Regions from separate parts of the Psychrobacter sp. 1Y1 genome, predicted to be linked through region 3. Evidence: predicted binding sites of a transcription regulator. Region 3 holds the regulator's gene; each other region holds the start of a gene.
What was found. Region 3 encodes PhoB, which activates phosphate uptake and scavenging genes when phosphate is short. Its sites were predicted from a motif close to TGTCATNAANCTGTCATAA; they were not measured.
Positions count from the first base shown of each region.

Region 1: the regulator PhoB is predicted to act here: its motif matches at 9,001-9,019, upstream of ACS8FA_RS25400 (porin).
Region 2: the regulator PhoB is predicted to act here: its motif matches at 4,779-4,797, upstream of pstS (phosphate ABC transporter substrate-binding protein PstS).

Region 1 is NZ_JBPYDF020000001.1:2,717,342-2,728,224, forward strand. Features, by position in the region: gene eno (phosphopyruvate hydratase) at 1-1,193, opposite strand, end outside; gene ACS8FA_RS25375 (heavy metal translocating P-type ATPase) at 1,517-3,877, opposite strand; gene ACS8FA_RS25380 (heavy-metal-associated domain-containing protein) at 4,114-4,338, opposite strand; gene ACS8FA_RS25385 (heavy-metal-associated domain-containing protein) at 4,593-4,850, opposite strand; gene kdsA (3-deoxy-8-phosphooctulonate synthase) at 4,878-5,753, opposite strand; gene pyrG (CTP synthase) at 5,967-7,601, opposite strand; gene ACS8FA_RS25400 (porin) at 7,799-8,863, opposite strand; gene ACS8FA_RS25405 (malate synthase G) at 9,474-10,883, opposite strand, start outside.
Region 2 is NZ_JBPYDF020000001.1:349,559-360,441, reverse strand. Features, by position in the region: gene phoU (phosphate signaling complex protein PhoU) at 1-293, opposite strand, end outside; gene pstB (phosphate ABC transporter ATP-binding protein PstB) at 413-1,249, opposite strand; gene pstA (phosphate ABC transporter permease PstA) at 1,410-2,315, opposite strand; gene pstC (phosphate ABC transporter permease subunit PstC) at 2,377-3,330, opposite strand; gene pstS (phosphate ABC transporter substrate-binding protein PstS) at 3,540-4,706, opposite strand; TPP riboswitch at 5,021-5,165, shown strand; gene thiC (phosphomethylpyrimidine synthase ThiC) at 5,414-7,369, shown strand; gene ACS8FA_RS15500 (metallophosphoesterase family protein) at 7,554-8,882, opposite strand; gene ACS8FA_RS15495 (fructose bisphosphate aldolase) at 9,069-9,959, opposite strand; gene ACS8FA_RS15490 (EamA/RhaT family transporter) at 10,136-10,883, opposite strand, start outside.
Region 3 is NZ_JBPYDF020000001.1:3,158,229-3,169,111, forward strand. Features, by position in the region: gene ACS8FA_RS27225 (LOG family protein) at 1-63, opposite strand, end outside; gene ACS8FA_RS27230 (alpha/beta hydrolase family protein) at 486-1,331, shown strand; gene ACS8FA_RS27235 (3'-5' exonuclease) at 1,380-2,102, opposite strand; gene ACS8FA_RS27240 (M23 family metallopeptidase) at 2,300-2,890, shown strand; gene ACS8FA_RS27245 (IS1595 family transposase) at 2,927-3,583, opposite strand; gene phoR (phosphate regulon sensor histidine kinase PhoR) at 3,722-4,813, opposite strand; gene phoB (phosphate regulon transcriptional regulator PhoB) at 4,872-5,576, opposite strand; gene dtd (D-aminoacyl-tRNA deacylase) at 5,689-6,141, opposite strand; gene asd (archaetidylserine decarboxylase) at 6,416-7,249, shown strand; gene ACS8FA_RS27270 (HD domain-containing protein) at 7,347-7,970, opposite strand; gene ACS8FA_RS27275 (isochorismatase family protein) at 8,210-8,785, opposite strand; gene fadA (acetyl-CoA C-acyltransferase FadA) at 9,071-10,243, opposite strand; gene fadB (fatty acid oxidation complex subunit alpha FadB) at 10,475-10,883, opposite strand, start outside.

The sequences.
Region 1 (10,883 bases), 440 kb from region 3:
TGGCCTGCCGCTGTACCAACTGCCAAGTCTGCGATGGTGCTGTCTTCCGTTTCACCTGAACGATGTGAAATGATGGTTGCATAGCCATTTTTCTTAGCCATATAAATCGCATCTAGCGTTTCTGACAAGGTGCCAATTTGGTTAAATTTAATCAAAATAGCATTGGCAATATGCTTATCAATACCTTCTTGCAAGATCGCAGGATTGGTTACAAACAAATCATCACCAACCAATTGGACTTTATCACCAATCTGCTCGGTCAAATACTTCCAGCCATCCCAATCTGACTCGTCAAGACCATCTTCGATAGAGATAATCGGATACTGACGTGCCAGCCCAACTAGATAGTCTGAGAACCCTTGGCTATCAAAGGCTTTATTACCTTCGCCTGCCAAAACGTATTGACCGTTTTTGTAAAACTCACTAGCCGCACAATCTAGCGCAAGATGGATATCTTCACCAGCTTTGTAGCCAACTTGCTCAATCGCCTGCATGATAACCGTAATGGCTTCTTCGTTGCTACGTAGGTTAGGTGCAAAACCACCTTCATCACCAACGGCAGTATTTAAGCCTTGCGATTTTAATACAGACTTTAAGCTATGGAAAATCTCTGTACCAGCACGTAGCGCTTCTGAGAAGCTTGTGAAGCCTACAGGCTCAATCATAAACTCTTGGATATCAACCGTGTTATCCGCGTGCTCACCACCGTTCAAGATGTTCATCATTGGTACAGGCATGGTCAACGACGTTTGATTACGTAGATTGGCAATATATTGATGTAATGGCAGATTCTGTGACTTGGCTGCCGCTTTTGCAGTCGCAAGTGACACAGCTAGCATGGCGTTAGCACCCAAGCTTTCTTTGTTTTCTGTACCATCTAGCGCAATCATGGCATCATCAATCGCCTGTTGCTCAGTCACATCTTTGTCAATCAAGGCACTGCGGATTTGACTGTTGACATTAGAAACGGCTTTTTTGACGCCTTTACCCATAAAGCGGGTCTTGTCGCCATCACGTAGCTCAAGCGCTTCACGTGAGCCTGTTGATGCGCCACTTGGAGCAGCAGCACGGCCGACAGTACCGTCAGCTAAGATAACATCAGCTTCGATAGTTGGGTTGCCGCGCGAGTCTAAAATTTCACGAGCGCGAATGTCTTTAATTGCGGTGACGTTGTTGGTTTCTTCAGCGTACATAATGTCTGTTAATTCCTTTGGTCATGCCAAGTTTGTGAGATAAATAACGGCAGCTAGCATACAAAAAAGATAAAGCAAAATATCATATAGCGCGTAGTCCTAAAAACCCTTTATACCTTTCTATTTTTTGGCTATCGTTACTTAGCAATTAGAGGGATATAAAGCAGATTAATAGTCGGCTATAGTGCTTGGCATCATAGCATATATTTTACCAAACTTCCCTTATCTTACACCGACTTGCCGTCATAAAAGCAATCTTAGAGATACAGATATGCGATGGCTATCTGTTTTATATTTATAAAATACCTAAGCAAATATGATAGCTATCCTTTTGCTAAACGCTCTTTATCCGTATGAGAGGTGGATACCGTATTATCTAGCTCAACCTCTGTCTTAAACCGTGTCAATCGTAGTGCATTCATGAGTACTGAGATGGAGCTAAGAGCCATAGCAGTGGCAGCAATCATCGGATTCAAAAACCCAAACGCAGCAAGCGGAATACCGAGACAGTTATAAATGAAGGCAAAAAACAGATTTTGTTTAATATTGCGTAGCGTCGCTTGAGCGATTTTTTGTGCCGCATCGATATGCATTAGCGACTCACCCATTAGACGTGCAGAGGCACTATGCTGAGCGACATCAGTCCCCTCAAACATCGCAAAACTGGCATCAGCAGTAGCCATCGCTGGCGCATCGTTGACGCCGTCTCCTGCCATCGCTACTTTATGACCAGCAGTCTGCAATAGTGCAATTTGACTGGCCTTGTCACGCGGGCTCATCTTGCCATAAGCCTTATCAATACCCAACTGCCCTGCTACATGATCGACGACGGACTGCTTATCACCACTCATCAGAATGACATTAATACCCGCATCTTGTAGTGCAGTAATTGCTTGCGGTGTATCTGCCTTTAAGTCATCAGCTAGGGCAAACGCGCCTAATGGCTCATCATTAATACTAATCGCAACGGTACTGGCAATTTGCCATACTTTTGGCATAAATCTTGGCAACGTCAAGTTCGCAAACTCTGCCGTACCTACTTTTATCAGCCCAAGCCCTTCGATATTTGCTTGTATACCAGCGCCTTTTATCACACTAATATCAGTCACATTAAATAGATTTAATTGGCGGTCTTTAGCTGTGTTTACCAGAGCAGTTGCTAATGGATGACTGGCATGCGCCTCGACACTGGCCGCAATCTGCAATACATCATCCACAGCAAGCGATTTATCCACCATGACATGATCGACGATAGTAGGTTTACCAATCGTCAATGTGCCTGTTTTATCGAGTACTACTGTATCAATATTACCTGCTGCTTCAAGACTTTGTGCATCCTTGAACCAAACACCATGACGCGCGGCAACGCCCATACCAGCCATGATCGCCGCTGGCGTGGCCAAACCAAGTGCACAAGGACAAGCAATGACCAATACCGATACTGCGTGCATTAAAGCAGTATCAACCATACCTGTTAGCCACCATGTGACCCCAAAAGTAACCAACGCAATCGTTACCACTACAGGGACAAAAATAGCCGTTACTCGATCAGCGAGACGCGCTAGATTGGCTTTTGAGCCTTGTGCATCACTTAACGCTTGTACCATATCGCCGAGTTTCGTGTCGCTGCCCTTCGCACTGACACGGTATAGGAGACTGCCATTCTCTACCAAAGCGCCTGCCAGCAATCCATCACCTTGTTCTTTTTTGAGAGCTACCGACTCGCCAGTTAAATGACTCTCCACGCACCAACCGCTGCCTTCTATGACGGTACCATCTGTAGCGACGCGGCTGCCTTGCTTTGCACGTAGGACGTCATCTACTTGCACATCAGATAATGTAATACGATGAAATTCACCATTTGGCTGCTGCTGCTCTACTTCATCAGGTGTCAATGACAATAATAAATCAATACTGTTTAGGCTGTGCTTCTTGGTACGTTCCTCAAGATATTTACCCGTACGTACAAAGGCAATGACCATCACCCCTGCTTCAAAATATACGGCTGGGCTGTTACTAGCACCATGTCCACCCAAATGCCCACTTTGCAATAGGCTGTTTAAAGTACCATCGCCGTGCGTGAGCCAAAGGTAAGTCGAATATGCCCATATCGTCACTGTACCAATGACCACCAACACATCCATATTGGCAAGGCCACCTTTTATAGATGCCCATGCGCTCTTATAAAACGGTAGCGCTAAACCAAACTGTACTACAGTCGCTAAAATAAATTGCATCCAGACTGGCGGCATCCACGCCATACCAAAACCTATCAACATACCTGCCATACCCACTAAAAATGGCACCAAACAAACCCATAACCAGATCAAACGCCATGGATATTGAGTGGCGGTGTCTTCGTCAGTCTGAGCAAATAAGCTATCGGCTGCCTGCACATTAGCGACAAAGCCTGTTTTATTCACCCACTCCGTCACCTGTTCGGGCGTCGTCTGGGTTGGATCATAATCGACATTGGCAGTCTCGCCAGCAAAACTTACACTTACCTCGTACACCGAAGGCTTTTTGTTAAGCACCTTCTCGATTCTTGAGGCGCAGGCCTGACAAGTCATGCCATCAATCGCCAATTGCAAATGCGCGCGTTGCGGGGTCAGTGGCGTGTTGGACTCAACATCAGTTTCGACATCATAAGACTCATCTTTGGTAGTACGGGTGGTATCGTTCATAAATAAAACTCGTCATGGTGCCTATAAATTTGTAGGAACCACGATAAAATATCCGTGGGTGGGCAAACAATTCAAATAAAGCAATTGGGTTATATTGTATTCAGTATGAGTATTTTAGACAAAGTAGCAATGTATCAAAGTATTGAGACTGAATGCTCATAATCGTTAATCATTAAAAAACCAGCTATCATGCTTGTAATAACATGTTAGCTGGTTCTGTAAATAAGTGATGAGATTTATGAGTTAGCAACTGTCGCCTCAAATCCGGCATCATCAATAGCTGAAGCAATAGCCTCTGCACTGGTTTTGCTATCATCAAAGGTTATCGTCGCTAGGTTATCAGCTAGGTCAACAGTAATAGTCTCTAATCCATCAATATCTGCTGTTGCTGTATGTACGCTCGCTACGCACCCGCCACAAGTCATACCGTCAATTTTAATAATACGTGTTTGATCTGCCATATTAGGCTCCTTATTTTTATTAGTAACAAGCAACTCTAATAGTGATTCTGTTAATACTTACTTTGACACCTTTTAAGTTATCAAAGTAAGAGCAACTATCAAAGCTACATTAAATAAGCATAAGCCCTATTATCCTCGACAACAAGACTGTTTGGTTGTTGCTTTATTAACGAGATGCTATTAACGAGACAGTAACTTATTAATAAAAACGTAAAAGAGCGCATCAACAAATTTATAGCAATAGCTATTTGTAATTATAAATCGTTATGGTGCGGGTTCTGTGGTGAATCAATCGGAAATGGCTGAGTCACATAGTCCACCATACTAATCGCTGCTGTTAAGGCATGGATACTAGTATCTGTATCATCATAGCTTACCGTTGCGACATTATGCTTAGGATCCAAATTAATAGCCGTCACGCCTGAGATGTTTTTAAGCACAGTCATTACGCTATCTAAGCCTTCTTCATCATCGATATTTTCGATGCTTACTTGCGCCATCTGAATTGCCATTGTATAGCCCTCTTATTACGTACCGTATCAATGAGTATCCAATACCTCAAAACCTTTGACCAAATCATCAATTTGCTTAAGCTGACGTAAGAACGGCTCTAGTTGACTCATACGCAGCGCACATGGACCATCACATTTTGCAGTTTCTGGGTTTGGATGCGCTTCTAAAAATAACCCTGCCAACCCTGTGGCCATACCTGCACGGGCAAGCGTTGTAATCTGCTCACGACGTCCACCAGCACTATCACTACGTGCACCTGGTTGTTGTAAGCTATGCGTCACGTCAAAGAATACCGGGATATCCATCTGCTTCATGGTATCAAAACCAAGCATATCCACGACCAGATTATTATAGCCAAAAGCACTACCACGCTCACAAAGTATCAATTTATCATTACCACCCTCTAGGCACTTATTGACGATATGACGCATCTCATGAGGGGCCAAAAACTGCGCCTTTTTGATATTAATAATGGCATCTGTTTTTGCCATCGCATGCACTAAATCTGTCTGACGCGACAAAAATGCAGGTAACTGAATAATATCAGCCACTTCAGCAACTGGTGCTGCTTGATGTGGCTCATGCACATCAGTGATAATCGGTACTTGGAACTTTTCTTTGATCTGACCTAACCAATCAATACCTTGCTCTAAACCAGGCCCACGATACGAATGCAGACTTGAGCGATTGGCTTTATCAAAGCTTGCTTTAAAAACATAGCCGATACCCAAGCGCTGGCAGATATCAACATACTGTTCAGCAATCTCAAATGCCAATTCTTTAGACTCTAAAACATTCATACCACCGAACAATACAAAAGGCTGGTCGTTACCAATGTTAATCGTATCGTTATTAGGAGTGTTGAGCGTGATATTTGATTGTGCAGTCAATAAGTTTTCCATGAAGCCCTTACCTCTTATTTTGTTATTAATATCTCTATCCCATATTGTAACCGATAGGCTGATTAAAAAAAGTATGCAAGCGTAATTAGACATTATTAATGAGGATTGACTTGTTAATAACTACTAACAGTTTAGAGTAAGCAAAAAAAAGACCAATCCGAAGATCAGTCTTTTTTATAATAAACGCTTTCAATATACATTACATTTTGAGAGCTATTTTGCTTCGCTATGGTTCTTCGCGGCTTTTACAAAGCTATTAAACAATGGATGACCACCACGTGGTGAGCTAGTAAATTCAGGATGGAACTGTACAGCGACAAACCATGGATGCTCAGAAATCTCAACCGATTCTACCAAATGCTGCTTGGCAGAATAACCAGAAATGGTCATACCTGCTTGCTCTAACGGCTCGATATAACGGTTATTCATCTCATAGCGATGGCGATGACGCTCAGTGATATTGCTCGCACCGTAAATTTGGCTTAGCTTACTACCAGAAACCAGCTCTGCTTGCTGTGCGCCTAGACGCATCGTGCCACCAAGGTCTGAATCGTCGCTACGAATCTGTAGCTCGCCGCGCTCATCTAACCACTCAGTGATCAGACCAATGATAGGCTCAGCTGTCTTACGATCAAACTCAGAAGAGTTGGCATTAATGTTAAGTACGTTACGTGCGTACTCAATCACAGCCAACTGCATACCAAGGCAAATACCTAAATATGGAACGTTATTTTCACGAGCATAAGTGATGGCTTTTATCTTGCCCATCGTACCGCGCTCACCGAAACCGCCTGGTACTAAGATAGCATCAGCATCGTTTAGCTGCGCAAGTAAAGTGTCGTCATCTTCTAGACGTTCAGCGTCGATATAGTCAATCTTCACGTCTACTTTATGAGTGATACCTGCATGTAGCAATGCTTCGTTGATAGACTTATAAGCATCTGGAAGCTCGACATATTTGCCGACCATCGCAACAGTCACTGTTCCTTCTGGATTCAACTGAGCTTCAACAACTTTGTCCCAATCACTCAAATCAGCTTCAGGCACATCAAGACCGAAACGCTCACAGATTAAATCATCAAGATCCTGCTCGTGTAATGTACGCGGTATCTGATAGATACTTTGTGCATCTTCACACATAATGACCGCACGCTCTTCAACGTTAGTAAATAGCGCAATTTTGCGACGGTTGTCTTGTGAGATATGATGGTCAGAGCGGCAGATTAAGATATCAGGCTGTAGGCCAATAGATCGCAGCTCTTTTACGGAATGCTGCGTTGGCTTGGTTTTGGTCTCACCAGCACTAGCAATATACGGCACCAAAGTAAGATGCATTAGCATGGCTCTATTACGGCCAAGCTCTACTTGCATCTGACGTACGGCTTCCATAAACGGAAGTGATTCGATATCACCAACGGTACCGCCAATTTCGATAATAGCGATGTCATACCCTTCGCCACTGGCAAGGATTTTGTTTTTAATTTCATCAGTAATATGCGGAATAACCTGTACCGTACCGCCAAGGTATTCACCACGGCGTTCTTTATTTAAAACATTTTGATAAATACGGCCACTGGTAAAGTTATTACTTTTACTCATTTTTGAGTGACGCAAGAAGCGCTCGTAATAACCCAAATCTAGATCGGTCTCTGCACCATCTTCGGTGACGAACACCTCACCATGCTGAAACGGACTCATCGTACCTGGATCGACGTTAATATACGGATCCATTTTGGTCATCGTGACAGTCACGCCACGTGCTTCTAAGACCGCTGCAAGAGAGGCTGCGGTGATACCTTTTCCTAGTGAGGACACTACCCCACCGGTCACAAATATAAACTTGGTCATAGTACTCTGTCGGTAATTGGTAAAGAAGGATTTTACTAAAAATACGTCAAAAAATATAGGGCAAAAGCACAAACTCTTTGAAACATTCAATTTTTAGTACTTAGCTATTATAACGTACTACCCACTCAAAAAGGATATAACAAAAAAAACTCACCCCGAAGGATGAGTTTTTTAATTGAACTTGATAGCGAGTGAGATTAGAATTTATATTCTAGACCACCACCAATTACCAACACTTCAGCATCACCAACAACACTAGTATCCATAGCCATAACATTATCAGCTTTGTTCATACCTGCATAAGCATGAGCAATGATATTGTCTTGATAGTAGTATTTACCACCGACAACAATTTGATCTGAGTCAGCGTTATTGAAGCCTCTTAAGTTATCAGTTTTATTATACTGAGTATAAATGGTTGCTGGGCGAGCGAAATTAGACAGACCCATTGCTGCACTAAGAACTAAACCTTTCTCATCTTTAGAACCAGTCGCATCACCATCTGCATCAGCACCATCATAATCAGCGACTTGATATAGCGCACCAAGTGTTACAGGAGCTGTTATATATTTACCCAAATCTACAGTAGCCGTGCCACGGATGATATCACCATTGATGTTTTGGTCTTTATCATACGCTACACCAGCAGTGAAGCCAGTACCTTGGTCAAACATTAGCGCAGCACCGAAACCATCGTCTTTGTTACCGTTATCTTCATCAGAGCTATACATAACAGAAAGTTGCAATGGTAGGTTATCGTACTTTGGAGTCATCCAAACGATTGAGCTAGCGATACGGCCACTGTCTGCCATATTCAAACCACCTTGCTCTTCATTTGACTCAAGCTTGTTGCCACCTAGGTTATCCCAATAACCATCGTTAACGATTACGTTGTTTACATAATCCAAAGTAGATTGGTTTTTACCAGCACGGATCTCACCAAAGTTTTTGTTCACTACACCGAGATATGTATCACGGTTAGTAAAACCATCACTATCACCATCAACACGTGTGCCATATTCTAATTGATAAATAACGTCAGTACTAGCAGTTACAGCTTCTGAGCCTCTGATACCGATACGTGAAGAGTTAGAGTTAATTTCTACAGTATCTTCATCGCGGTCATTCGCGCTACCAGCTGCATCAAATTCAGCATTTACATAATCAGCAGTAACGAAAGCTTTACCGTATAGAGTTGGGGCTGCATTGGCTGCAGATACAGATAGGGCTGCGATTGCTGTAGCTAAAAGTAGTTTTTTCATGGGGTATCTCCACTTTACAATTGTAGTAATGAGCAAGCTATTATTAGCTGGCGCCCAAAATGGTATCGTCACAAATCCTCAAAGATATAATGTGTAACTGGCTACCGAGATTAGTCAGAAACAAGTGTGGCGAAGTTCTATTACAGTAAGATGAAAAAAACCATGATTTACATAACTGGGATTAAAAAAGTAACTGCCATGTAATCTTTAGTTTTTATCCTTCCATTGCGTAACATCCGTTACCAAACTCATACTTCGAGTACAAGCATAACAACTTTGACATAATTTGCAACATATTTTTTTGCCTTTTCGATACATCTATTATCAAATAACAGATACTTTATTTTATTTGAACGATTGTGAAAAAACTTCTACTTACTCAATTAGATACAAATAATATTGGTTAATATGATTACTAATATTCTTAAATTTTTATAATAAACATCGAATAATAGTCCAAAATAAAGCGCTATTTACTAAAAAATAAATAGCGCTAATTAAGGAGTTAATAATCTATATGAGTAAATTTATCAGTTACAAATGAGCAAGACTGACTGGCATACTTGCTCATCAAGTATGCTCAAATGCCTGTCATATTTGGTCTATTGTTCTAAGCGTTTGCTTTAAGATCCAAACGTGCTTGATGCAATAATGGCTCAGTATAACCACTAGGCTGCTCACGTCCTTTAAAGACTAAATCACAGGCGGCTTTGAATGCATAAGAGCTATCGAAGTTATCTGCCATTGATTGATAGTCATCATCGCCTGCATTTTGCTCATCAACGACCTTGGCCATGCGTTTCATCGTATCCATCACTTGCTGCTCACTAACCACGCCATGATGCAACCAGTTGGCAATATGTTGGCTTGAGATACGCAAAGTAGCACGATCTTCCATGAGACCGACATCATTGATATCAGGCACCTTGGAGCAACCAACGCCTTGATTTACCCAGCGTACGACATAACCCAAGATACCTTGAGCATTGTTTTCAAGCTCTTGCTGCTTTTCTTCATCAGTCCAATCGGTATTTTTTGCTAATGGGATGGTCAAGATGTCATCCAAGCTAGCACGCTCGCGTGATTTTAGCGTGTCTTGTACATCAGCTACGCTTACTTGATGATAGTGTATGCTATGCAAGGTAGCGCCCGTTGGTGATGGTACCCACGCAGTGCTAGCACCAGACTTAGGATGAGCAGCCTTAGTATCCATCATCTCTTTCATTTCATCAGGCTTCGCCCACATGCCTTTACCAATCTGCGCGCGACCTTGTAGGCCTGTCTCTAGACCGATATCGACGTTCCACTGCTCGTAAGCAGGCTGCCATGCTTGCGATTTCATCTCGCCTTTTGGTACAAATGGACCTGCATTCATGCTGGTATGCATCTCATCACCAGTACGATCTAAGAAACCTGTGTTAATAAAGATAACGCGCTCTTTAGCTTGGCGGATTGCTTCTTTTAAGTTAACCGTCATACGGCGCTCTTCGTCCATGATGCCGATTTTAAGCGTATTGCGCTCTAGACCTAATAGATCCTCTGATGCATTAAATAAGTCATTGGCCATTTTAACTTCTTCAGGGCCATGCATTTTTGGCTTCACGATATACATTGAGCCTTGACGCGAGTTTGATAGCTCGTTTTTGCCTTTGATATCATTAAGTGATAATAGTGGCGTGATTAAACCATCCATTAAGCCTTCAAATATCTGCTCTTGACCATCGCCTAGATCGACTAAGATGGCAGGGTTCTGCATTAAGTGACCGACGTTACGAATTAATAATAGTGAACGACCTGGCAAGATCAGCTTACCACCATCTGGCGTATTATATTCACGATCTGGATTTTGCTTACGCGTACGCGTTTTGCCACCCTTTTCAAAGGTTTCTTGTAGGTCGCTATTCATCAAGCCAAGCCAATTACGATAGACTTCGACTTTTTCTTCTGCATCTACCGCAGCGACTGAGTCTTCACAATCCTGAATGGCTGTCATAGCCGACTCAAGCAATACGTCCTTGAT
Region 2 (10,883 bases), 2.8 Mb from region 3:
CGTTCTAAATCAACCACACCTTTACTGATTGACATGACTAAGCGCAAATCACTGGCTGCTGGCTGGCGCTTGGCGACCAATAACAAAATGTGCTCGTCGAGTTCGACTTCCATTCGATTGATATCGAAGTCCATATCGATGACTTTTTGCGCCAGTGTTTCATCTTTATCGATCAGAGCATGAATAGCTTTGGCCACTTGGTTAGCCGCGCTATCACCCATGTATAAAAATAAACGGATGGCTTCATCAAGATCTTGGTCAAAACTTTTGGAGATATGCTTATCACTTTGCATGAGAGGTATTCCCTAGAATCTATATTTTAATAGCGCAGTGTGCTTGTGAAGTTAGAAAGTCGGCTTATGACATGCTAATCAGCTTTGTCTGCTTGTACCGACTTCAATCTCAATCAATATTAGCCATAACGACCTGTAATATAGTCTTCTGTCGCGGTTTGGGTAGGTTTGGTGAATATCTGATCGGTCTCACCCATTTCAATCATGTCGCCCAAATACATATAGACTGTGTAGTCAGATACGCGTGCTGCTTGCTGCATATTGTGAGTGACGATAGCGATGGTATAGTCGTTTTTCAGATCTTCGATCAAATCTTCGATAGCACCCGTTGAGATAGGATCCAACGCTGATGTCGGCTCATCAAGCAACAGCACTTCAGGCTTGGTCGCCACACTACGAGCGATACACAGACGCTGCTGCTGGCCACCTGATAATGACAATCCCGATGCTTTTAGCTTGTCTTTCACTTCTGGCCATAGCGCTGATTTTTTCAGTGCCCACTCGACGCGATGATCCAGCTCGTCTTTGCTTAATTTTTCATACAGTCGTACACCAAAGGCAACATTGTCATAGATTGACATCGGGAACGGCGTTGGCTTCTGAAAAACCATACCAACTTGTGCACGCAGTAAGTTCACATCGATGTCTTTACCCAAGATGTTTTTGCCATCTAGATTGATATTGCCCTCTGCACGCATACCTGGATATAGATCGTACATGCGGTTAAAGGTACGCAGTAGCGTAGACTTGCCACAACCTGAAGGACCAATAAAAGCGGTCACTTTTTTATCCGCGATATCGATATTGATGTTTTTTAATGCCTGAAAGTCATCGTAATAGAAGTTTAGATCTCGAACTTCCATTTTTGCAGCAGGCATGTTTTTAGGAATATCTTGAATCGTTTGTTTATTAAAATCAGCAGTGTTTGGTTGCTGAGCTTGGGCGCTAGTAGACATGGGTCTATTTAATAGGCTGCCTGTTGCCGTATTAAAGTTGTCAGCAGTCGTGTTCGTACGGACGTTGCTTAGGACATCATTCATAATATTTCAACCTAGCTCAATTAATTTCATATAAGTTTAAGTAAATGCTTAATGTACTACGGTCTGCTCTCAGCTCTTATTTGGGCTGACCTCTACCACCGATAAATCTTGCCAATATATTCAACACTAGGACAGACGCGGTGATAAGCAATGCTGCCGCCCAAGCCAATGTATGCCAGTTGTCATAAGGACTCATCGCAAACTGGTAAATGGTATTGGGTAAGTTAGCAATGGGCTGACCCATGTCTGTACTGAAGTATTGATTGTTAAGTGCGGTAAATAGTAACGGCGCTGTCTCACCAGTGATTCGAGCAAAAGCCAATAGCACACCTGTGGTCAGTCCCGCTCGCGCAGCTTTTACCGTAACTTGAGTGACCAACTTCCATTTAGGGGTACCTAGCGCATAGGCCGCTTCGCGTAGACTATTGGGTACTAGGTTCAGCATGTTTTCTGTCGTACGTACGACCACTGGAATAACAATCAATGCCAATGCCAACGCGCCTGCCCAACCAGAGAAACTTTGACCTTTTACCATCAGTGCATAGATAAATAGACCGATGACAATCGATGGCGCTGACAATAGAATATCATTTAAGAAGCGAGTGACCTTGCCCAGCATACTGCCTTTAGAAAACTCAGATAAGTAAATACCTGTCATAAGACCAATAGGTGCACCGATAAATAATCCTGAAAACGCCAACATGACCGAACCAACGATAGCATTGCGTAAACCGCCCGCACTCATCGGTGGCGGCGTATCAGCGGTAAAGATTGGCAACTGCACCATACCTTGGAAGCCTTCAACAAACAAAGTCACCAAAATCCATGATAACCAAAATAAGCCAAAAATCATCGCTGACATAGCAAAGCCTAGACCTAACTTGTTGGTCAAACGACGCTTGTTATAAAGGCTTTGATTGTAGCGGGTAGCGCCGTTTGGCTTAGTAGGTAGTGGTGCATTGATCGCATTGTTAGCAGGCATAATATTTATTTCCCATATCTTTTATCAATATCTATCAAGGTTCAATAAATCGGTAACAGATTTATCGGTTACCTGCTTTGTGATCCATGCGCATGAGCATCAGTTTTGCTAAAGACAGCACAATGAAGGTGATGACAAATAAGATTAAGCCTAGATGTAGTAAAGACGCAAGATGTAGCTCACTTGACGCTTCAGCAAACTCATTGGCCAAGGCCGAGGTAATCGTCACACCAGACGTGAATAGGCTTGGACTGATATTAAACGCATTACCAATCAAGAAAGTAACTGCCATCGTCTCACCCAATGCACGACCAAGACCCAAAATCACGCCACCAACGACACCAGCTTTGGTATAAGGCAAGATAATCTTGAACATGACTTCCCAAGTCGTCGCGCCCATGCCATATGCTGACTCTTTCAGTAAGTCTGGTACGACAGAGAAAACATCGCGCATAGTAGCGGCGATGAACGGTATGATCATAATGGCAAGTACTAGGGATGCGGTAAACATACCCAGTCCCATAGGCGCACCTGCAAACAGCTTACCGATAATAGGCAAAGGCCCGACGTGCTCAATAAACCATGGCTGAATGTGATCACCAAAGAATGGCGCAAATACGAACAATCCCCACATGCCATAAATGATAGATGGGATACCAGCCAACAACTCAATGGCGATACCAAGTGGTTTTTTGAGGAACTTAGGGCACATCTCGGTTAAAAATATCGCAATACCGAAACTGACTGGAACCGCGATAACAATAGCGATAAATGACGTGACTAGGGTGCCGTAAATAGGCGCTAATGCACCGTATTCATTGGCGACTGTATCCCAGTTATTGCTGGTATAAAACCCCAAACCAAACTCTTGAATACTCGGCCATGCTCCAACAATTAGAGACACCAAAATGCCCCCTAAAGATAGGAGGACGAGTATGGCAAACGCTTTAGTAGAGTTAACAAATAAAGCGTCGTAACGTTTTTGTTTAGCCAGTTGGGACCTTAAGTCTGTCATAAGTGTCTCAGCATTGAATGGGATGAATCGAAATATTAAAAAGATGTATATCAGGTTTTAACACAACAAACTTAAACGGTATGAGTAAGCATATTTATCGAGATGTATCCATCAAATTTGCTGTGTTAAAACCTCTCAAACAACTACCGGAGAATAGTTATTCGAGAGGATAACTTGTCAGTTGCTAAATAGTATTTAGCAAAAACAAATTACTGAGCTGGCTTGTAGACAGGCTGTCCATCGCTACCTTTCACTTCGTTCCACTTCTCTTTGAACAAGGCTACTGCCGTGTCAGAGAATGGTACGTAGTCTAGTTCCATGGCGCTGTCATCACCTTGGGTATAAGCCCAGTCAAAGAAGTTCAATACGCCAGCGACTTGCTGAGGATTTTCTGGTTGCTTATGTACCAAGATAAAGGTCGCAGCAGCGATAGGCCATGCTTGGTCAGTTTCAGAGTTGGTGATGACTTTATAAAAGCCTTCTTGTTGTGACCAATCGATATCACCTGCCGCAGCAAACGTCTCAGCAGATGGCTGTACGATGTTACCAGCTGCGTTTTTCAGCGCAGTATGTGACATCTTATTCTGCTTAGCGTAAGCATACTCAACATAACCGATAGAGTTTTTCATACGGTTGACGTAGCTTGATACGCCTTCGTTACCTTTACCGCCTGCACCAGTAGCAGAAGTCGGCCATTTGACGGTTTTATCAACACCAACGGTGTCTTTCCAGTCTGGTGAAACCTTGGCAAGATAGTCAGTAAAGTTAAACGTCGTACCTGAACCATCTGAGCGGAATACTGTTGTGATTGGGGCATCTGGCAAGGTCAAATCTGGGTTCATCGCCTTAATCGCAGGGTCATTCCAGTTACTGATTTTACCCAAATAGATATCAGCCAACGTTGTGCCGTCTAGTTTCAATGCACCAGGCTCAACACCATCAATGTTGACGATTGGTACAACACCACCGATGACTGTTGGGAACTGAATCAAACCTGCTTCGTCTAACTCTTCAGGCGTCATTGGGGCATCAGAAGCACCAAAGTCTACTGTTTTTGACTGAATTTGTTTGATACCACCAGATGAGCCAATCGATTGATAGTTGACTTGGCCGCCGGTCGCAGCATTGTAGTCATATGACCATTTCGCATAGATAGGCTGCGGGAACGACGCACCTGCACCTGTAATATTCATAGCGATATTTTCAGCAGATTTAAAATCTGACGTAGCAGAAGATGCTGTCTGAGAGGTTGTTTCAGCTGTTGTCACAGCGCTACTGCTAGTATCAGCAGTTGGCTCCGCCGTATCTGTTGACTTATTACACGCCGTAAGCATTAATGTACAACTGACGGCCACTGCTAATAACGAATAACGCATGTAGGACTCCTGAAGTTTAACAACGGTATAAAAAAGCATTGCTCGTGATATGCGTGTTATCTTGCCAAATCTTTATGACAGTTTAATGACAACTTCTAGAATCCTTCATTCGCTTTACATAATATTTGAATAATTTATCTACAGTCCAACAGCGATTTGCCTACAGCCTAATAGTACTAAGCACCCTCATCTATCAACACTCAAAAAAATATTCACGAAAATATGGAACTGTATGTGTGACGCAGAATATTTGTATCCAAATACCATTAGCCGTTGGTACAGAATTTTGTTAGTATGAAGGCTGATTTACAACACTGACAGACTCGGGGTGCGGTGTATTTTTGGCTCACTTTATTAAACTTGCTTTATTAAAGTAGTCGCCTTGATACATTCGCTGAGAGATCACCCGCCGAACCTGATGCGGTTAGTACCGACGCAGGGAAGTCTTAAGCACTTTGTTATTTATGACAAAGGGCGCGTAGAAATACATTTTTATCGTCACTACTGTCTTGATATGCGTAATGCATGGCCAGATAAGAAGAGAGGATATCAAGCTGCGTCCAATATTTGATGAGCACCATGCGCGACGATATTTTTTGGTCGAAGTTGTGGGTTCATGATATAAACTTGTCTAGATGATGGATGCCTACCCCCGCAGATACTGGCGGTGTTGATTTTATTCAAAAACCAACACGCTAGGACAGCATATGACTACTGCAGACACCACCTCAATTGCACCGAAAGCCCAAACGCATAACCCAGCCGACAACTCAACGCTTGCTTCTAATGCTGCTGACACGAATAACGTCAAAGCAGATAAGAAAGCAGATGCGCTAAAAACCCCTGCTCACCGTGCCGCAAGTGATGCCCGTTTCGAAGAAGATGCGCGCGACTTGCACCGTATTTTACCTGCCTCAAGAAAAGTCTATATCGAAGGCTCAAGACCTGATATCCAAGTACCGATGCGTGAAATCAGCTTGGCTGATACGCCTGTTGGCGGTACTGGAGATAAAGACGGTGAGCACAACCCGCCGTTTTATGTATATGACACCTCAGGTGTATATACCGACCCTAATGTCAATATCGACCTCACACGTGGATTGCCAAAACTGCGTGAGAACTGGATCGCAGAACGCGATGATACCGAGCAATTAAGTGGCCTATCTAGCTCATACGGACAAGCACGTGCCCGCGATATCAGCACTGCTAACCTTAGATTTGCCCATATTGATAAACCGCGTCGCGCCAAAGCAGGACAGAACGTCACGCAAATGTACTACGCGCGCCGAGGCATCATCACCCCTGAGATGGAATATATCGCCATACGCGAAACGCAAAAGCAGCATGAACTGACCGATATGCGTCAACACGATGGCGAAAGCTTCGGTGCCAATACGCCTCAAATCATCACCCCTGAATTTGTCCGTGATGAAGTGGCGGCTGGACGCGCAATTATTCCAAACAACATCAACCACCCTGAATCTGAGCCGATGATCATCGGGCGCAATTTCTTGGTGAAAATCAATGCCAATATCGGTAACTCAGCGCTGGGTTCGTCTATCGATGAAGAAGTGTCCAAAATGACGTGGGCAACACGTTGGGGTGCGGATACCATTATGGATTTATCAACGGGCAATCATATTCATGAAACCCGTGAATGGCTAATCCGTAACTCTCCTGTACCGATTGGTACGGTACCGATTTATCAAGCACTAGAAAAAGTCGATGGCGTCGCTGAAGACCTAACGTGGGAGATATTCCGTGATACGTTGATCGAGCAAGCAGAGCAAGGCGTAGATTACTTTACCATTCATGCTGGCGTGCTATTACGCTATGTACCGCTCACCGCAAAGCGTCTGACAGGTATCGTCTCACGCGGCGGCTCTATCATGGCGCAGTGGTGTCTGGCCCATCACAAAGAAAGCTTTTTATATACGCATTTCGAAGACATCTGCGAGATTATGAAACAGTACGATGTAGCATTTAGTCTAGGTGATGGCCTACGCCCTGGTTGCTTGCAAGATGCCAATGATGAAGCGCAGTTCGGTGAGCTACGTACGCTTGGTGAATTGACCAAAGTGGCATGGGAGCACGATGTACAGGTAATGATCGAAGGCCCTGGACACGTCGCGATGAACCGCATCAAAGAAAACATGGACTTGCAGCTTGAGCTTTGTGCGGACGCGCCTTTCTATACTTTAGGGCCATTAACCACAGATATCGCTCCAGGTTATGACCACATCACCAGCGCCATCGGAGCTGCGATGATTGGATGGTTTGGTACAGCGATGCTGTGCTATGTCACGCCAAAAGAACACTTAGGTCTACCAAACAAAAAAGACGTCAAAGACGGCATTATCACTTATAAAATCGCTGCACACGCTGCTGACCTTGCTAAAGGTCATCCAGGAGCACAGGCACGTGATAACGCGCTATCTAAAGCACGTTTCGAATTCCGCTGGGATGATCAGTTCAATCTAGCGCTCGATCCTGATACTGCACGTGAATATCATGATGAGACGTTGCCAAAAGACGCACACAAATCGGCACACTTTTGCTCCATGTGTGGCCCTAAGTTTTGTTCAATGAAGATCACTCAAAACGTGCGGGATTATGCAGCAGGACTGGATAAAGATGCTGCTAATCAAAAAGCTGCATCATAAAATAAATAGACGACTTAACGGATATGAATCATTTGATTGAAGTGATAAACATACTAGCGAAGGACGTCAGTGGCATAAAGAGCTGTAGGCAAACTATATAGCAGCGCGTCAAAAAAGCTCGAACCTGATAATCAGGTTCGAGCTTTTTTTAAAATAACTCTCAATATCTTTAAAAATTGAATACTCAATTCAGTGGATATTTTTTCTCGATTTTTCGAATTTCCTCAATACCTGTAGATTCTAGCTTGGAGACAATATAAAACTCTTTGTCACTGCCAAAATTATCTAAGGCATTGTTAAGCCCTTTTATGTACTCATAAAACTCTGAGTAAGAATAAACTTCCTCATTGTAGCGAGTATCAGGTTTATCTATATAGAGGTATACCGAACCTTCGCACTGTGTTACTTCACCTTTGATATTTGTCTCAGCCTCATAGGAGCTTGACGTCAATATTTTGTTGCTGTTATAACTCATACAGACTTTCTGTCCACCCCTGTTCATCGTTTCAAACTTATAGCTATCCAATTTTTGATTTAAATTGGTCTTCAGTTCTGAAAAATCTGTCTCGTTTGCTGAAGTATCTAAATTACCCAAAACAACATCTACTTCTGTCAGAGAGTTCAGCATAACTTTGTCGTTAGTGCCTCCCATCGCACTGAGCAAACCAATATGATGAATACCTTTGCGAGATAGCTCATCAATAATTTGCTGTACTGAGTTAGTAGTACCAAGGACGTCATCACTATAGGCCACGCCAATCCATGCCATTGTCTTCCCCCACGCTATTTCTTGAGTGAGATAGGGTTCAATAGTTACACCCAGAGCTTTTAGAGCTTTGCTTTTATCCTCAGGTAAGTTAGCTGCCAGTACTACTGTATCCTCTTTACACAAAGGATTGTTGTTTAAATGATTGATAAAATTTGATAAATCCTGAGACTGCATTGATAGCTCTTGCTCACCAAGCGTTAACGCTCGAGAACATGTATAGCGAAGAAATTCAGCTTCACGTTTACCTTTATAGAGTTTGTAGCTATTACTACTGGTGTCTACAAGATTGCCAGATAACATGTTGAAAATATCAGGTAGACTTGGGTTTTTATCTTGTAGCAAATCTTCAAAAGATGCCATGGTAGCAAGATTGCCTTTGTTGACCGTTACATAGCTATCGCTTTCAAGATAAAAAACCCTAGTGGTTTCAATACTGTCAGCGTTATATAAGTTTCCAAGATGTGTTCCAGAAATTGGCAAAACCTTATACATTTTCCCAGTTTCGTTATCGAACCTAGCAGGTGCGCGAATGTACTGATCGACGTCCTCGTCATCTTCAGCTGCCATTTCGTTAGAAAAAGTGACATCTGGAACCTGTGGTTCAACCTTATCTGGTTTAGTAGTTGGTATGACTGGTGTCTCTGGCGTAACACTACTATTTTTATTACCGCCATCACTACCACCACCGCAGCCATAAAGTGCCAACATAGAAGCCAAAGCCAAACTTAGATAACGTTTATTCATCAATACATATCCATTTAGGTTAACGGTCAATCAACATAGAAGTGAACTTAATTTCGCTAATAATAGATTGAAACAGATACTAAATCAATACAAATAAACAAAAAACCCCAACAGATATTTTGCCTGCTGAGATTTTGGTGAGCACCAAATTATAGCTTTTAAACTCTATTTGTTAAAATGCAACTGTTAAACTTTCGACGCCTCATAGATTTCTTCGATTGAGCTATCAATCATTGCCGCAAATGCCTCATCGCTTTGCTGTTTACTCAAGCCTTCAGTAAAGGCACGCGAGAAGCTCGCAATCATACCTGGGTTTTGTTTAAGCTTGGCACAAGCATCGCTACGACTATAGCCACCAGATAACGCCACTACTTTGAGCACTTTAGGATGGTCAATCAGCTCCTGATAAAACCCAGCCTCTTCAGGTAAAGTCAGCTTAAGCATCACTTGATGTTCGTCACTTAAGCGTTCTAGATTGCGCAAAATATCTGCTTTTAACAGTAGCTCGCACTCATGCTTTTGAGTGCTATCAATATTGACCTCTGGCTCGACGATAGGCATCAGACCTTTTGAAATAATCTGCTTAGCCACATCAAACTGCTGCTGTACCACAAGCTCGATACCATCGACGTTTGGCTCATAAATGACTGAGCGCATTTTAGTACCGAATACGGGATAGTTTTTTGCTTTATCTAATAATAGATCTAGATTCGGAATCGGCTTCATGACTTGTACACCGCTCATCTGCTCAGCCAGACCTTTATCTACCTTTAAAAATGGTACGATATTTTTATCTTCCCATAGGTAGTTGGCCGTCGACTTGTCATTGACTTCGCGCTCCATGGTGTCTTCAAATAAAATTGCACCAAGTACACGCTCACTATCAAAACAGTCACACGTCATAATACGAGCACGCATTTCATGAACCAAATCAAACATGGCCTCATCGTTATCATAGTCGTCGCTGCTGACACCATAAGTCTCTAACGCTTTTGGTGTGCTGCCACCACTTTGATCAAGAGCAGCAATAAAACCTGAACTATTTTTTATACGCTGTAATTGCTTATCGTATTCCATTGAGCCTGTATCCTATTTTTATTGGTTAAGTTAAATATCATAAACTAAGCTTTTTTATTCCATACAAGCCGTGTTATTTGTAGATAACCTTATCATAGGATGATTTATATGCCTATATAGGATACGTGACAATATAGCTAAAAAATTATGAAACCAATACTTTTGGACAGAGTCCATTACGCCAAAAACAGTACCCCTACACAGCAGACTGCCAATACTAATCCTATTATATTGATACGGTTTAGCTGCTCTTTAAACACTCCTACGCCAATCAATGTCGCTACGGCAATAACACCGACATTCATACCAGTAAAAACAATACTAGGAGAATCATGCAGTACTTGGTGTGCCCGTACATAGGCATAGATATTGCCCATGTTTAATGTACCGAGCAGCAAGCCTGTCATAAGTGCTTGTTTTTGCCAACGTACCCTTGTGACAATTAAATAGATTAAAAGCAATACACCTGCTACGCCAAAACTTACCAGTAGAGTCAATGGAAAAGCTGCCCCTTGTTTGGCAACCTGTTTGAACAAAATATCAATAATGCCGTAGCCTGCCCATACCCCGAATAACCACAGTGGCGTATGCTTTGCTTGCCGAGTAACATCGTTATGCTGTGGTCGATAGACAAGCGCACCTAATGCTAGAAAACCTAACGCCAGTCCAAGTATACGTGTACCAGTCAGTACCTCACCGAATAGCAAAAAAGCCGCTACGATAGGAATGATAAGTGATAAGCGCTGAGACGCGTCGGTTGCTACCATCCCCACCGCTTCAATAGCTCGTCCCAGAATAATAAATACGGCAGGTAATAGTATCCCAAGCGCGATGATGATTGCCCAAGCGCTATCAAGCGCATGAATGGCACCTACATCAGGTTTTAGTAATACCCAAGTCAGTAAAAAAGCCACAGGATAGCCT
Region 3 (10,883 bases):
AATATTGGTAATGTCTTTGCTTGTGATTACATCATAAGTATCATCGTTGATTTTCATTTGCATATAGCTTCCTTAATTACCTGTCAGTTTTTATTGAGTGCTTGTTATTAGTGAAGGCTGCATACCGACACCTATCATTTATATTGTCATGCACATGATTCATAAGACAAACTCAGCCAAGCTATACGAAACTTGGAAGTCATATTTGAGCAACTGTCTTGCCAGTATTTATCTTAACATAAGCAATGCTACCACATAGTCACAACGATTTATCACTACGCAACGACTACACTTTCAAGATGCGCAGTTATTGTTCATCATAGCCCGATATTCATTATCTACTAATAAAATACTAAGGTATACCCATGGATAATCACAATGCCTCTCCTACTGCCGAGCTATCAAGCTCTGTGGTTAATAGCAATCTCACTAGTAAAAGCAATACGAATGACGCGAGCAATATTGATACTTACTCATTAAGCATCATGACCGATCGCAACCAAGCATTGGCAGCCACGGTCTATCGCCCTAAAGATGCAACAAAAAAAGCCGTCATGATGGCACCTGCCACAGGTATTAAGCGTCACTTTTATCATAATTTTGCGACCTGCCTAGCAGAAAGCGGCTTTGGAGTGCTGACCTTTGATAATGAAGGAATCGGTGAGTCACTATCGACCGAACTGGCAAAATGTAGCGCTTCCTTAATCAGTTGGGGTCGCCACGACATGCCAGCTGTACTTGATGCCTTACAAGATGAGTTTCCTGATGCGACTTATCATCTTATCGGTCATAGCGCAGGTGGTCAGCTCATTGGCTTGATGCCCAATTATCAGGCGATTGGCTCAGTGTTCAATGTCGCTTGCTCGTCAGGGCGTATCAAAAACATGGGCATGCCATATAAACTCAAAGCTATGGGCTTTATGGATGCGTTTATTCCATTCACTAATTTAACACTAGGCTATACGCCGTCAGACAAAATCGGTATGGGTGAGCCGCTACCACGCGGAGTAGCGCGTCAATGGCGTGAATGGTGCAATGGCGAAGGCTATATCAAGACCGCATTTGGCAAAAGCATACATACGCATTTCTATGATGAGCTCAGCATGCCAGCACTGTGGCTTGGCTTTAGCGATGATGATATCGCCAACAGTGAAAACATGGACGATATGATAAGGGTATTTACAAAAATGCCTGTCGAAAAGCGTTTCTTGGACCCTGAGGATTTTGGTCTAAATCATATCGGTCATATGCGCTATTTTAGCAGTAAGACCAATATCAAAGCGCCGCAGCTATGGCAGATGGCGGTGACATGGTTGCACGACCAACCATAAGCTTAGCACCATGTCGCACCATACATGGTAGACCCTCGATAATTCAGGTTACTTTTTTGCATTTTCTGCTTCTTCCAGTTTTAAGCGTTTAGTCAGTGCCGAATACAGGGACGGCTGCATATTATGAATATTGCCTATCATCCATTTAACATAGCTGATGGGCACGTCTTTGATCGGCTTGCCTTTATGCTTACCAAACGGCATCTTGCTCACAGGGGTCGCTTTATTAGAGATAGCATGTGCTGCTGCAAAATCCGTCGGCGCAATCTCTAGACGCTCGCAGCATGCTTGATACAGCAGATAGCACATTCGAGCATCGCCAAGCGCGTCATGAGCGGCAATTGTCATTGCACTCGCTTCACCCTTGCCCAATAACTGCTCGATACACTTAGACTGACCGTAAGCGCGCCATTCTGGAAAGGCTGCTCGCGCAAGTCTCACCGTACAAATCAGCTTAGCAGAAGGACTGCCAATCACTCGCCAATCAAAACGTACGTTATGACCAATCAAGTACTCTGGTAATTCAAACTGCTCCAACTCAAAGCGCTCAAGTCCAGCCACATCATCATCGGTAATACCATGCACCTTTATGACAATGGGTGAGATAGATCGACCACTATTAAAGTATTTCATCCATTCAAAGCCAGTTGCTACATTGATAGTAGCAACTTGGATAGGTCTAGGATCACTGCCCTGATCTGTTTCGGTATCGATAACCAATGCCGTTTCGCGCGTGGCAGAAATATCAGCAGAATTAAAAGCATCATTCATAAAGTATTAACCATCAGTAGCAACTGTCTATGCTTAGCAGAAATGTTAAATAGATAAAACTATATTTGCTGTTTATATCCTTAACCATAAGAATATCTATGGGGGTAAAAACGATAGATAACAATGCGATACATACGTTATCAGACGAAGCTTTTATAATAAAATATCAAATGACATAAAATATATATGAGACATCAATGCTAGCAGATGGAAACAACCAGCCTCCCAGACCTTCTTTTTTCAGTCGTTTAATAAGCCTATTGATTAAGGCTACCGTATTGCTAGCACTGTTATCTGTCTTTGATAAACTGCTACCCAGTATCAGTCAACAGACGCAATCATTTGTGGTTGCCAAATGGCAGCAATTGAGTCTATTGCAACAAGAACTGCCGACCGAAAACAGCTTACCCAGTCCACTACCAGAACGAAACCTGACAGATACTTGGGGCGCTGCACGTAGTCAAGGCCGCTCCCACGAAGGTATTGACATCTTTGCGCCGCGCAATACTCCCGTACAGTCGACCACGCAAGGTGTGGTAAGCAAAGTTGGTGAGAACACATTGGGTGGACGCGTGGTCGTGGTGGTAGGGCCTGGTGGCGCAGGACATTACTACGCTCATCTAGAAGACTATGCTGACATCTCCCCCAATGACTGGGTCAATCAGGGCGATGTGATAGGTTATGTGGGTGATAGCGGTAACGCAAAAGGAACACCAACACATGTACATTATGGTATCTATATTAATGGCAGTGCGGTCAACCCTTATCCGCTTTTGCAAAAGGATTAACGAATACAGAAAAGTAGGGGCTGTAGTAGATAAGGATTAAATATCACACCATTTTCTCAAGGTTTTCAGCTGATTAGATGGTGAGCCATAGTTGAATCTAAACTCGCACTCTTTTAAAAACAAATGGAAGTTCTTCTTATTAATCCCATTATACTTTCTGAGTGTTCGTTTGGACTGATTCCAGAAGTTCTCAATGCCATTGATGTGATTGTTCTTACCGCAAATGAACTCTATAGAGTGATTGACTCTGAAATGTTTAAACTCACTCACATCTAATGCATTGTAACTTCGATAGCTATCCGTATAAACAAAGCTGTCAGGCTTGATTTTACGCTTAATAACAGGCATTAGGGTAGTCTGTTTGGTGTCTGCTACGACAATGGTATAAACCTTACCGTTTCGTTTTAGAATACCAAATACAGCGGTTTTACCAGCAGCCCCGCGACCTCTTTTGCCTTTGCGTACACCGCCAAAGTAACTTTCATCTAATTCGACCTCACCATCAAAAAGCTCATCAGCTTCTAATGAGAGATGGTAATCTATCACAAGTCTTATTTTATGATAAAAAAGTGCAGCAGTATTAGGCTGAATATCAAGCAAATCTGCGGCTGTTCTAGCAGTCACTTCAGCCGTAAAAAACTCTAACAGCCTTCGCTGTGCTTTTTTACTTAGTTTACAACGGGTTATCTTCATAAAAGTAGTCTAGCATAGTGCTTATCTACTACAGCCCCGAAAAGTATGTCGTTAATGCTGAGTTGAAGTAGTGCTAAGTTTGTATTAACCAAAAGATCGAAGCCGAAAAACCAACGCTAATATAGTCTAGAAATCGTATTAATTGGCAGTAACGGATCTGACATAATTTGAGGGGAATACCACACTAAATGTCGACCCTTCCCCTTCTACTGAATCGATTTGCAATTGCGCTTCGTGCTGGTGTAATACGTGTTTTACAATTGCTAATCCCAACCCTGTACCACCTGTTGCACGGCTGCGACCTTTATCGATACGATAGAAACGCTCTGTCAAACGGGTGATATGCTCTGACGCAATACCGATCCCATCATCTTCGACCGCGAAACGGCAGCCATCGGACGTCCTTGTCCAGCTGATAGTGATATTGCCACCCTTTGGCGTATATTTGATTGCATTGATTACCAAATTGGATAGCGCACTATTCAAGTACATCTCTGACCCGTACAGCCCATCGTACGTGTCTATATGCAGATGAATAATGTGTTTGTACGCTTGGTTGTACGCTTGTGCATCGTCATAGATATTGGTCAGTAGCTTAGTCATATCTATATAATGCAGCTCGTGTGACTCTTCGATTTCAATCTTAGACAGTAGCAGTAAATCGTTCACAATTCTGTTCATACGGGCAGTTTGCTGCGTCATCAGCTCAAAACCGCGACGCCATTGCGGCGGCATATCTGGCTGATCGGAGAAATTCTCTAGATAGCCCATCATTACCGTCAATGGTGTTCTAAGCTCATGCGAGACATTAGCCACAAAATCCTGACGCATTTGCTCTAAGTGCCGCAGGCGGGTCACGTCATATACAAACAGCAATTTTTCATCACCGAAAGGAGTCAGTTCGCACTTTAAGTAGCGACTAGGATCTCGCCACGATTCTATATGGACGCCATCGTTAGGTATCGTTGTACCTTCATAGTACTGGCGGAACTCAGGTACGGTAATAAAGTCAAAGATATTTTGACCTTTATCTTCTGGCTGTAGCAGCAATAAATCTTGCGCCGCCTGATTCCACCATTCTAGGCCATCATTATTATTGAGCAAAATCACTGCATCGCGCAGGGCTCGTAGTGCACTGCCGATTTTTTTGAGTTGCTCTGCTGTACTTTGAGTAGATATTTGCTCTAGTAGAGCTGATTGCTCACTTTGTACTGGCGCTATCTTGTCCATTTTTTATCCTTACCACTATCCGCGGCCTTTATATCGCTGCGGCATTATTTGTACAAGATTAACTTGGCTCAATCAGGCTAGAAAATCGGTAGCCTGTTCCACGTACCGTCTGTATCAATGTATCACAGTCATAAGGTCGCAGTAATTTACGTAGACGTTTGATATGCACATCGATGGTTCGGTCTTCGATATATACATTGCCGCCCCATACCTGATCGAGCAGCTGCGTTCGTGTATAGGCACGCTCAGGGTGACTCATAAAAAATGCCAATAGGCGATATTCTGTAGGCCCAACATCAACGATTTTACCGGCAGCTGTCACGCGCTGACTCTTGGTATCTAGACTTAACTGTCCAATTTCGATAGGTTTATCGCTGCTCATCGCGCTACTGCGGCGTAGTACGGCTTTGATTCTAGAAATCAGCTCACGAGTCGAAAAAGGCTTGGTCATATAATCATCTGCGCCTGCATCTAAACCATGAACTTTACTGTCTTCTTCACTTTTTGCCGTTAGCATAATGACTGGTATTTCAGAGAGCAGCTCGTCGTTTTTGAGCATACGACAAAAATCCACACCGCTCTTGTCACCCGGCAACATCCAGTCTAATAGTATCAGTGATGGTCTATGATCGACCACTTGCTGATGCGCCTCTGACACATCTGCCGCTTGCAAGCTATCAAACCCAGCCATCTCTAGCGTCATGACAACCATTTCACGAATCGCAGGCTCATCTTCAACAATCAAAATTTGCTCATTATACATAGGACATTCTCGGTGTTAGAGGACAAAATCTAGCATGTAAAAAGGCGATATATACTCACCAGTCTCTACCTATTAAACGGATTAATTATGACAGCTTGATGACACTCTAAAATCAGATTTCTAGTAAAAAATTGAGCGGCCCATCATTGACGCTCGACACTTGCATATCAGCACCAAACTGACCAGTTGCCACGTTCGGGTGCTTGGTTTTGGCATAATCGACCAGTTGTTCAAATAACGCTTGTGCCGCAGCAGGTGCCATCGCACCACCAAAGTCTGGTCGGCGACCTTTGTCTGTTTTTGCCATCAAGGTGAATTGTGAAACTAATAATAGCCCACCACCGACCTGCTGAACGTTTTTATCCAGTTTACCAAATTTGGCAGGATCATCGTCATTTTCAAAAATGCGATAGGTCAATATTTTGTCAATCATACGCTGGGCAGCGGCAAAATCATCTTCATGCCCCAAGCCAATATATGCTAATACCCCATGCTCAATTTTACCAATACACTGCTGATCGACGATCACACTAGCCTGCTTCACCCGTTGTATGAGTGCTTTCATTTACTAATTCCTTAACAGATTATGGCCATACAATAATATGCTGTCCATGATAAAATACCGTCATTAACTTAACTATTATTAAGGCGTGTTCGATATTCACAAATAGGTACTGCGGATCGCTAAAACTGTTCCAGACAAGGCGTCAAACGACGATAATGCTCATGCCTTATCTAGATTTACAACGTAGTATGGCGCAATTTTAGCCACTGTCAGTGCCATGGTCGAATTTCAAACACGCCCCTATTACATTACACCTTATTTTGGTAGCCTTATTATGAATGTATTTACCACCTTACAACAGCTTGTGCCGCAGCAAAAGCTTAGTAAAGTCGCTGGACGTTTGGCCGCCAGTCGCCACCCTTATGTCAAACGCACCTTTATCCGTAGCTTTGCCAAAGCTTATAATATCAGCTTAGACGAGTACGAACGCCAAAGCCTCAACGCTTATGAAAGTTTTAATGACTTTTTTACTCGTGAGTTAAAAGAAGACGCTCGTACCATCGACACCACTGCAAACGGTATCGTGAGTCCTGCGGACGGTATTATCTCTCAGCTAGGACAAATCGAAGACCATAAACTATTACAGGCAAAAGGTCGTCACTATGATGTTGGCCAACTGCTTGCTGACAGTGAAGACGGCAGTTATTTCGCTGATGGTAGTTTTGCAACTATCTACTTAGCACCTAGTAATTATCACCGTGTGCATATGCCGTTTACTGGCACATTGACCAAGACTCGCTATGTACCTGGTACACTGTTTTCGGTCAACAATACTACGGCGGCTAACGTGCCGGACTTGTTTGCACGTAATGAACGTCTGGTCTGTATGTTTGATACCAAGTACGGCAAAGCATCTGTCGTGATGGTTGGTGCTATGATAGTCGCTGGTATTGAAACTGTCGCCACTGGCAAAATTGCTCGTACTGACGACATATTCGAGTCTGATCATGATATGCAGTTTGCAGCAGGCGAAGAGCTTGGACGCTTTTATTTGGGCTCAACGGCTATCGTAGTATTACCAAAAGCAGCGAAGGCTGACTGGCTAGATAGTATGCAAGCCAACAGCGTTGTGCAAATGGGTCAATTGCTAGGAATGGCAAACGCTTAATAACACGCCTGTATAAGAGTACTGAAAATATCAGCCCAGTTAAGCGTAGATCATAATGCTTAGTTGGGCTTTTTTTATGCCTTTTACTTATGCAGACTTACGCGTCAATCAGCCAACCTTGCTGAGTTGCGTATGCAATATTATGTGAGAGCCAATCATGGATAGGAGGAAAGCTGTCTTTGATAAATGCATGCGCACCTGCCACCTGTGAGCGCGTAACACCAAGCTCAATCCACGTTTTACCATTGGTATTTAGGTTGAGTAAAAACGGCAATAAGCGATCAACGACTCTGAGCAACTGACTCTCTTTGCTACTTCCTGTTTCCTGCGCTTCCCAAACCTCACTCAAATCACTAATGCCATTGCCTCGCTCACGTTGCAATCTGGCAATGCCTGCACGCTCTTCGACGTGTGCATCAGTACGCGTATCGGCATACAAAAAAGTATCACCCGCATCAATCTCACCCAAATCATGAACCAACGCCATCTTCAGCAATTTTTCATGATTGACATCTAGTGCAAATAATTCAGCAATCGACCAACATGCCATCGCTAAATGCCAAGAATGTTCGGCGGAGTTTTCTTTGCGAGTGGTCTGTGTCACATAGCTGCGGCGATTCACGCGTTTGAGCGCATCTAACTCCAATAAGAAATGAGTGACATCATCGATATGTGAAGTAGATTCGGAGTTAGTGAGTGATATAGAGCTGGCTTGCGACATTGATTTTCTCTGGCTTTCTCTAGTTATTGGTTTTAATGCTTATAATTTCTGGCGATTCTAAGTTTCATTACTCAAGATATTATAGTTAGTTTGATATCAAACAATGGTTAAAAGACTATTACCGTTATCAAAAAAATAGCGCTTATTTTACCAAGCGCTATCTATTATAAATCAGAAGATAAATGGTTAAATTGAAACTCTATTTATCCAAGTTCTTAAGCAACTAAAGCTTAAACCACCTACTTAATCAAATTAATAATGGTTTTGAACGCAGGATCTTCGCTGCTACGGCACAGTTCAAATAAGATTGATTCGACAGTACTAATCACCCCACCTGCACGGCGAATACGGCGAATTGCTTGCTTTTTATCATAAGGAAAACGAGAACCCACCGCGTCACCAATAATGACAGGCTGCATACCATTATCCAATAAATCCAGTGCCGTCTGCATAATACAAACATGAGCTTCAGCACCAAAAAGCAACACGGTACTACGATTCTGCTGCGCTAGATGGTGCCATGAATCGTTGTTATCACAGGCACTAAAGGTGACCTTTTCAAAGCTCTTGGCATTGTCTCCTTCGAGTACATCGCGCAGCTCTGGCAAGGTATCGCCCAATCCTTTTTTATATTGTTCATTAAGCATGATTGGAATATTGAGCGCCTGTAACCCTTTAATTAAAGTAACGGTTTTTTTGACGATATTTTCGTGATCGTAGATATGCGGCGTTAAGCGCTCTTGCACATCGACAATCATTGCTTGGGTATTCTCACGAGCGATTCGATAGGTGCGATCATTAATCATAGTAGACATAGTACACTCCTTGTACGGCTGACAGTTGCAACTAAAAACTATTTTAGAATTATCATAAACAGTGCCATGGTTCATCTTTCTCTTATTTAGTCATAGTTTCATGAATGCGTCAATGGAGATAATTTTTAATCGCCGTAATACTCTATTTTTCGACTCCATGATTTATTAGCTTACCAAACATTAATTTGATCCATAAAAAAACCTCCAGCCGTTATGACTAGAGGTTCTTCGTTAGCGAGTAGCTACTTATTGAGTGTTCAAATAATCTTGTTTATATAAATAAGATTAAACACGCTCAATAATAGTAGCGATACCTTGGCCAAGACCAATACACATTGTCGCTAGGCCGATTTCAGTATCTGACTGCTCCATCGCGTTTAGCAATGTCACTGTGATACGAGCACCTGAACATCCTAGTGGATGACCTAGAGCAATGGCACCACCGTTGATGTTAACGATGTCTTGCTTGTCAGATAGGTTCAGGCCTTTCAATACTGATAGACCTTGAGCAGCAAATGCTTCGTTTAGCTCGATGGTTTGCATGTCATCGATGCTCATGCCAGCACGCTTCAATGCTTTTTGGGTAGCAGGTACAGGACCATAGCCCATGATAGCGGCATCACAACCAGCCACAGCCATACTACGGATACGGGCACGTGGCTTTAGACCTAGATCTTTGGCTTTTTGTGCGCTCATTACTAGCATCGCTGACGCACCGTCAGATAATGCAGATGAGGTTGCCGCTGTTACTGTACCGCCTTTTGGATCAAACGCTGGACGTAGCTTTTGCATTTGCTCCATCGTTGCGTCTGGACGAATCACTTCATCAACCGTACATAGTTGTAGACGACCAGCAGCATCATGACCTTCGATACCGATGATTTCATTGTCAAAACGACCTTCAGTGGTTGCAGCCCATGCGCGGCGATGTGACTCAAGACCAAACGCGTCTTGCTCTTCGCGCGTGATGTTGTTCATACGACCTAGCATTTCAGCAGTCAAGCCCATCATGTTTGACGCTTTTGCATAATGCTTAGAAGCAGCAGGGTTCAAATCAACACCGTGCATCATGCCGACGTGACCCATGTGCTCAACACCACCGATGATGAACACATCACCTTGGTTGGTCATGATTTGTGCAGCAGCAGTATGTAGCGCCTGCATAGAAGAACCACACAGACGGTTAACCGTTTGGCCACCAGCAGTCTTTGGGATACCAGCTAGCAAACCGATGTTACGACCGATGTTCAAACCTTGCTCTAGCGTCTGGTTGACGCAACCCCAGATAATGTCTTCGATATCATTGGTATCAAAGTCATTACGTTCTACCAAAGCACGTACCAGTTCAGCTGAAATACTGTCAGCACGTACATGGCGGAACATACCGTTTTTGGTTTTGCCCATTGCCGAGCGTACGCCATCTACGATGACCACATCTTTTGGACTTAAAGTTGTCATACTATCTTCCTTTTCAATTTTTATTGTCAGTGTAGGCAGTTCACTTCAGCGCTATGGTTTACTGGTCTTGCACAAAGCACCGTATGCTATGTACGTCGATGATTAATCTCATCTATCAGTTCTGAAGTAAATCTACTAAAACAGTACGTCTGCAATCAAAGAGTATTAATAAATCCATTGTTATCTCTCTTTTGCCAGACGTACCACACTTATCCTAATACGGTATGTTCATTAAGCGACCGAGTAAAAAGTCTCGCCAGCTGCTGCCATATCGCGAATCTTTTGCGGCGCTTCATAGGCTTTGCCAAGGTGTGCATACTTTTCACACAGTGCCAAATAGTTATCTAGACCCATTTGGTCAACATAACGGCAAGGGCCACCGCGGAACGGTGGGAAACCGACGCCCATAATCATTGCCATGTCGGCCTCGGCAGGCGTGCTTACGATGTTGTCTTCTAGGCAGCGAACCGTTTCGTTGCAGAATGCAATCATAGTACGGTCGATGATCGCTTGATCATCAAATTCTTGCTTGTCGCTGTCAGTCGTGGTTTTGAGTAACTCGTAAGTAGCTTCGTCAGCAACTTTCTTTGGCTTACCGCGCTTGTCAGTTTCATACTTGTAGAAACCAATGCCGTTTTTC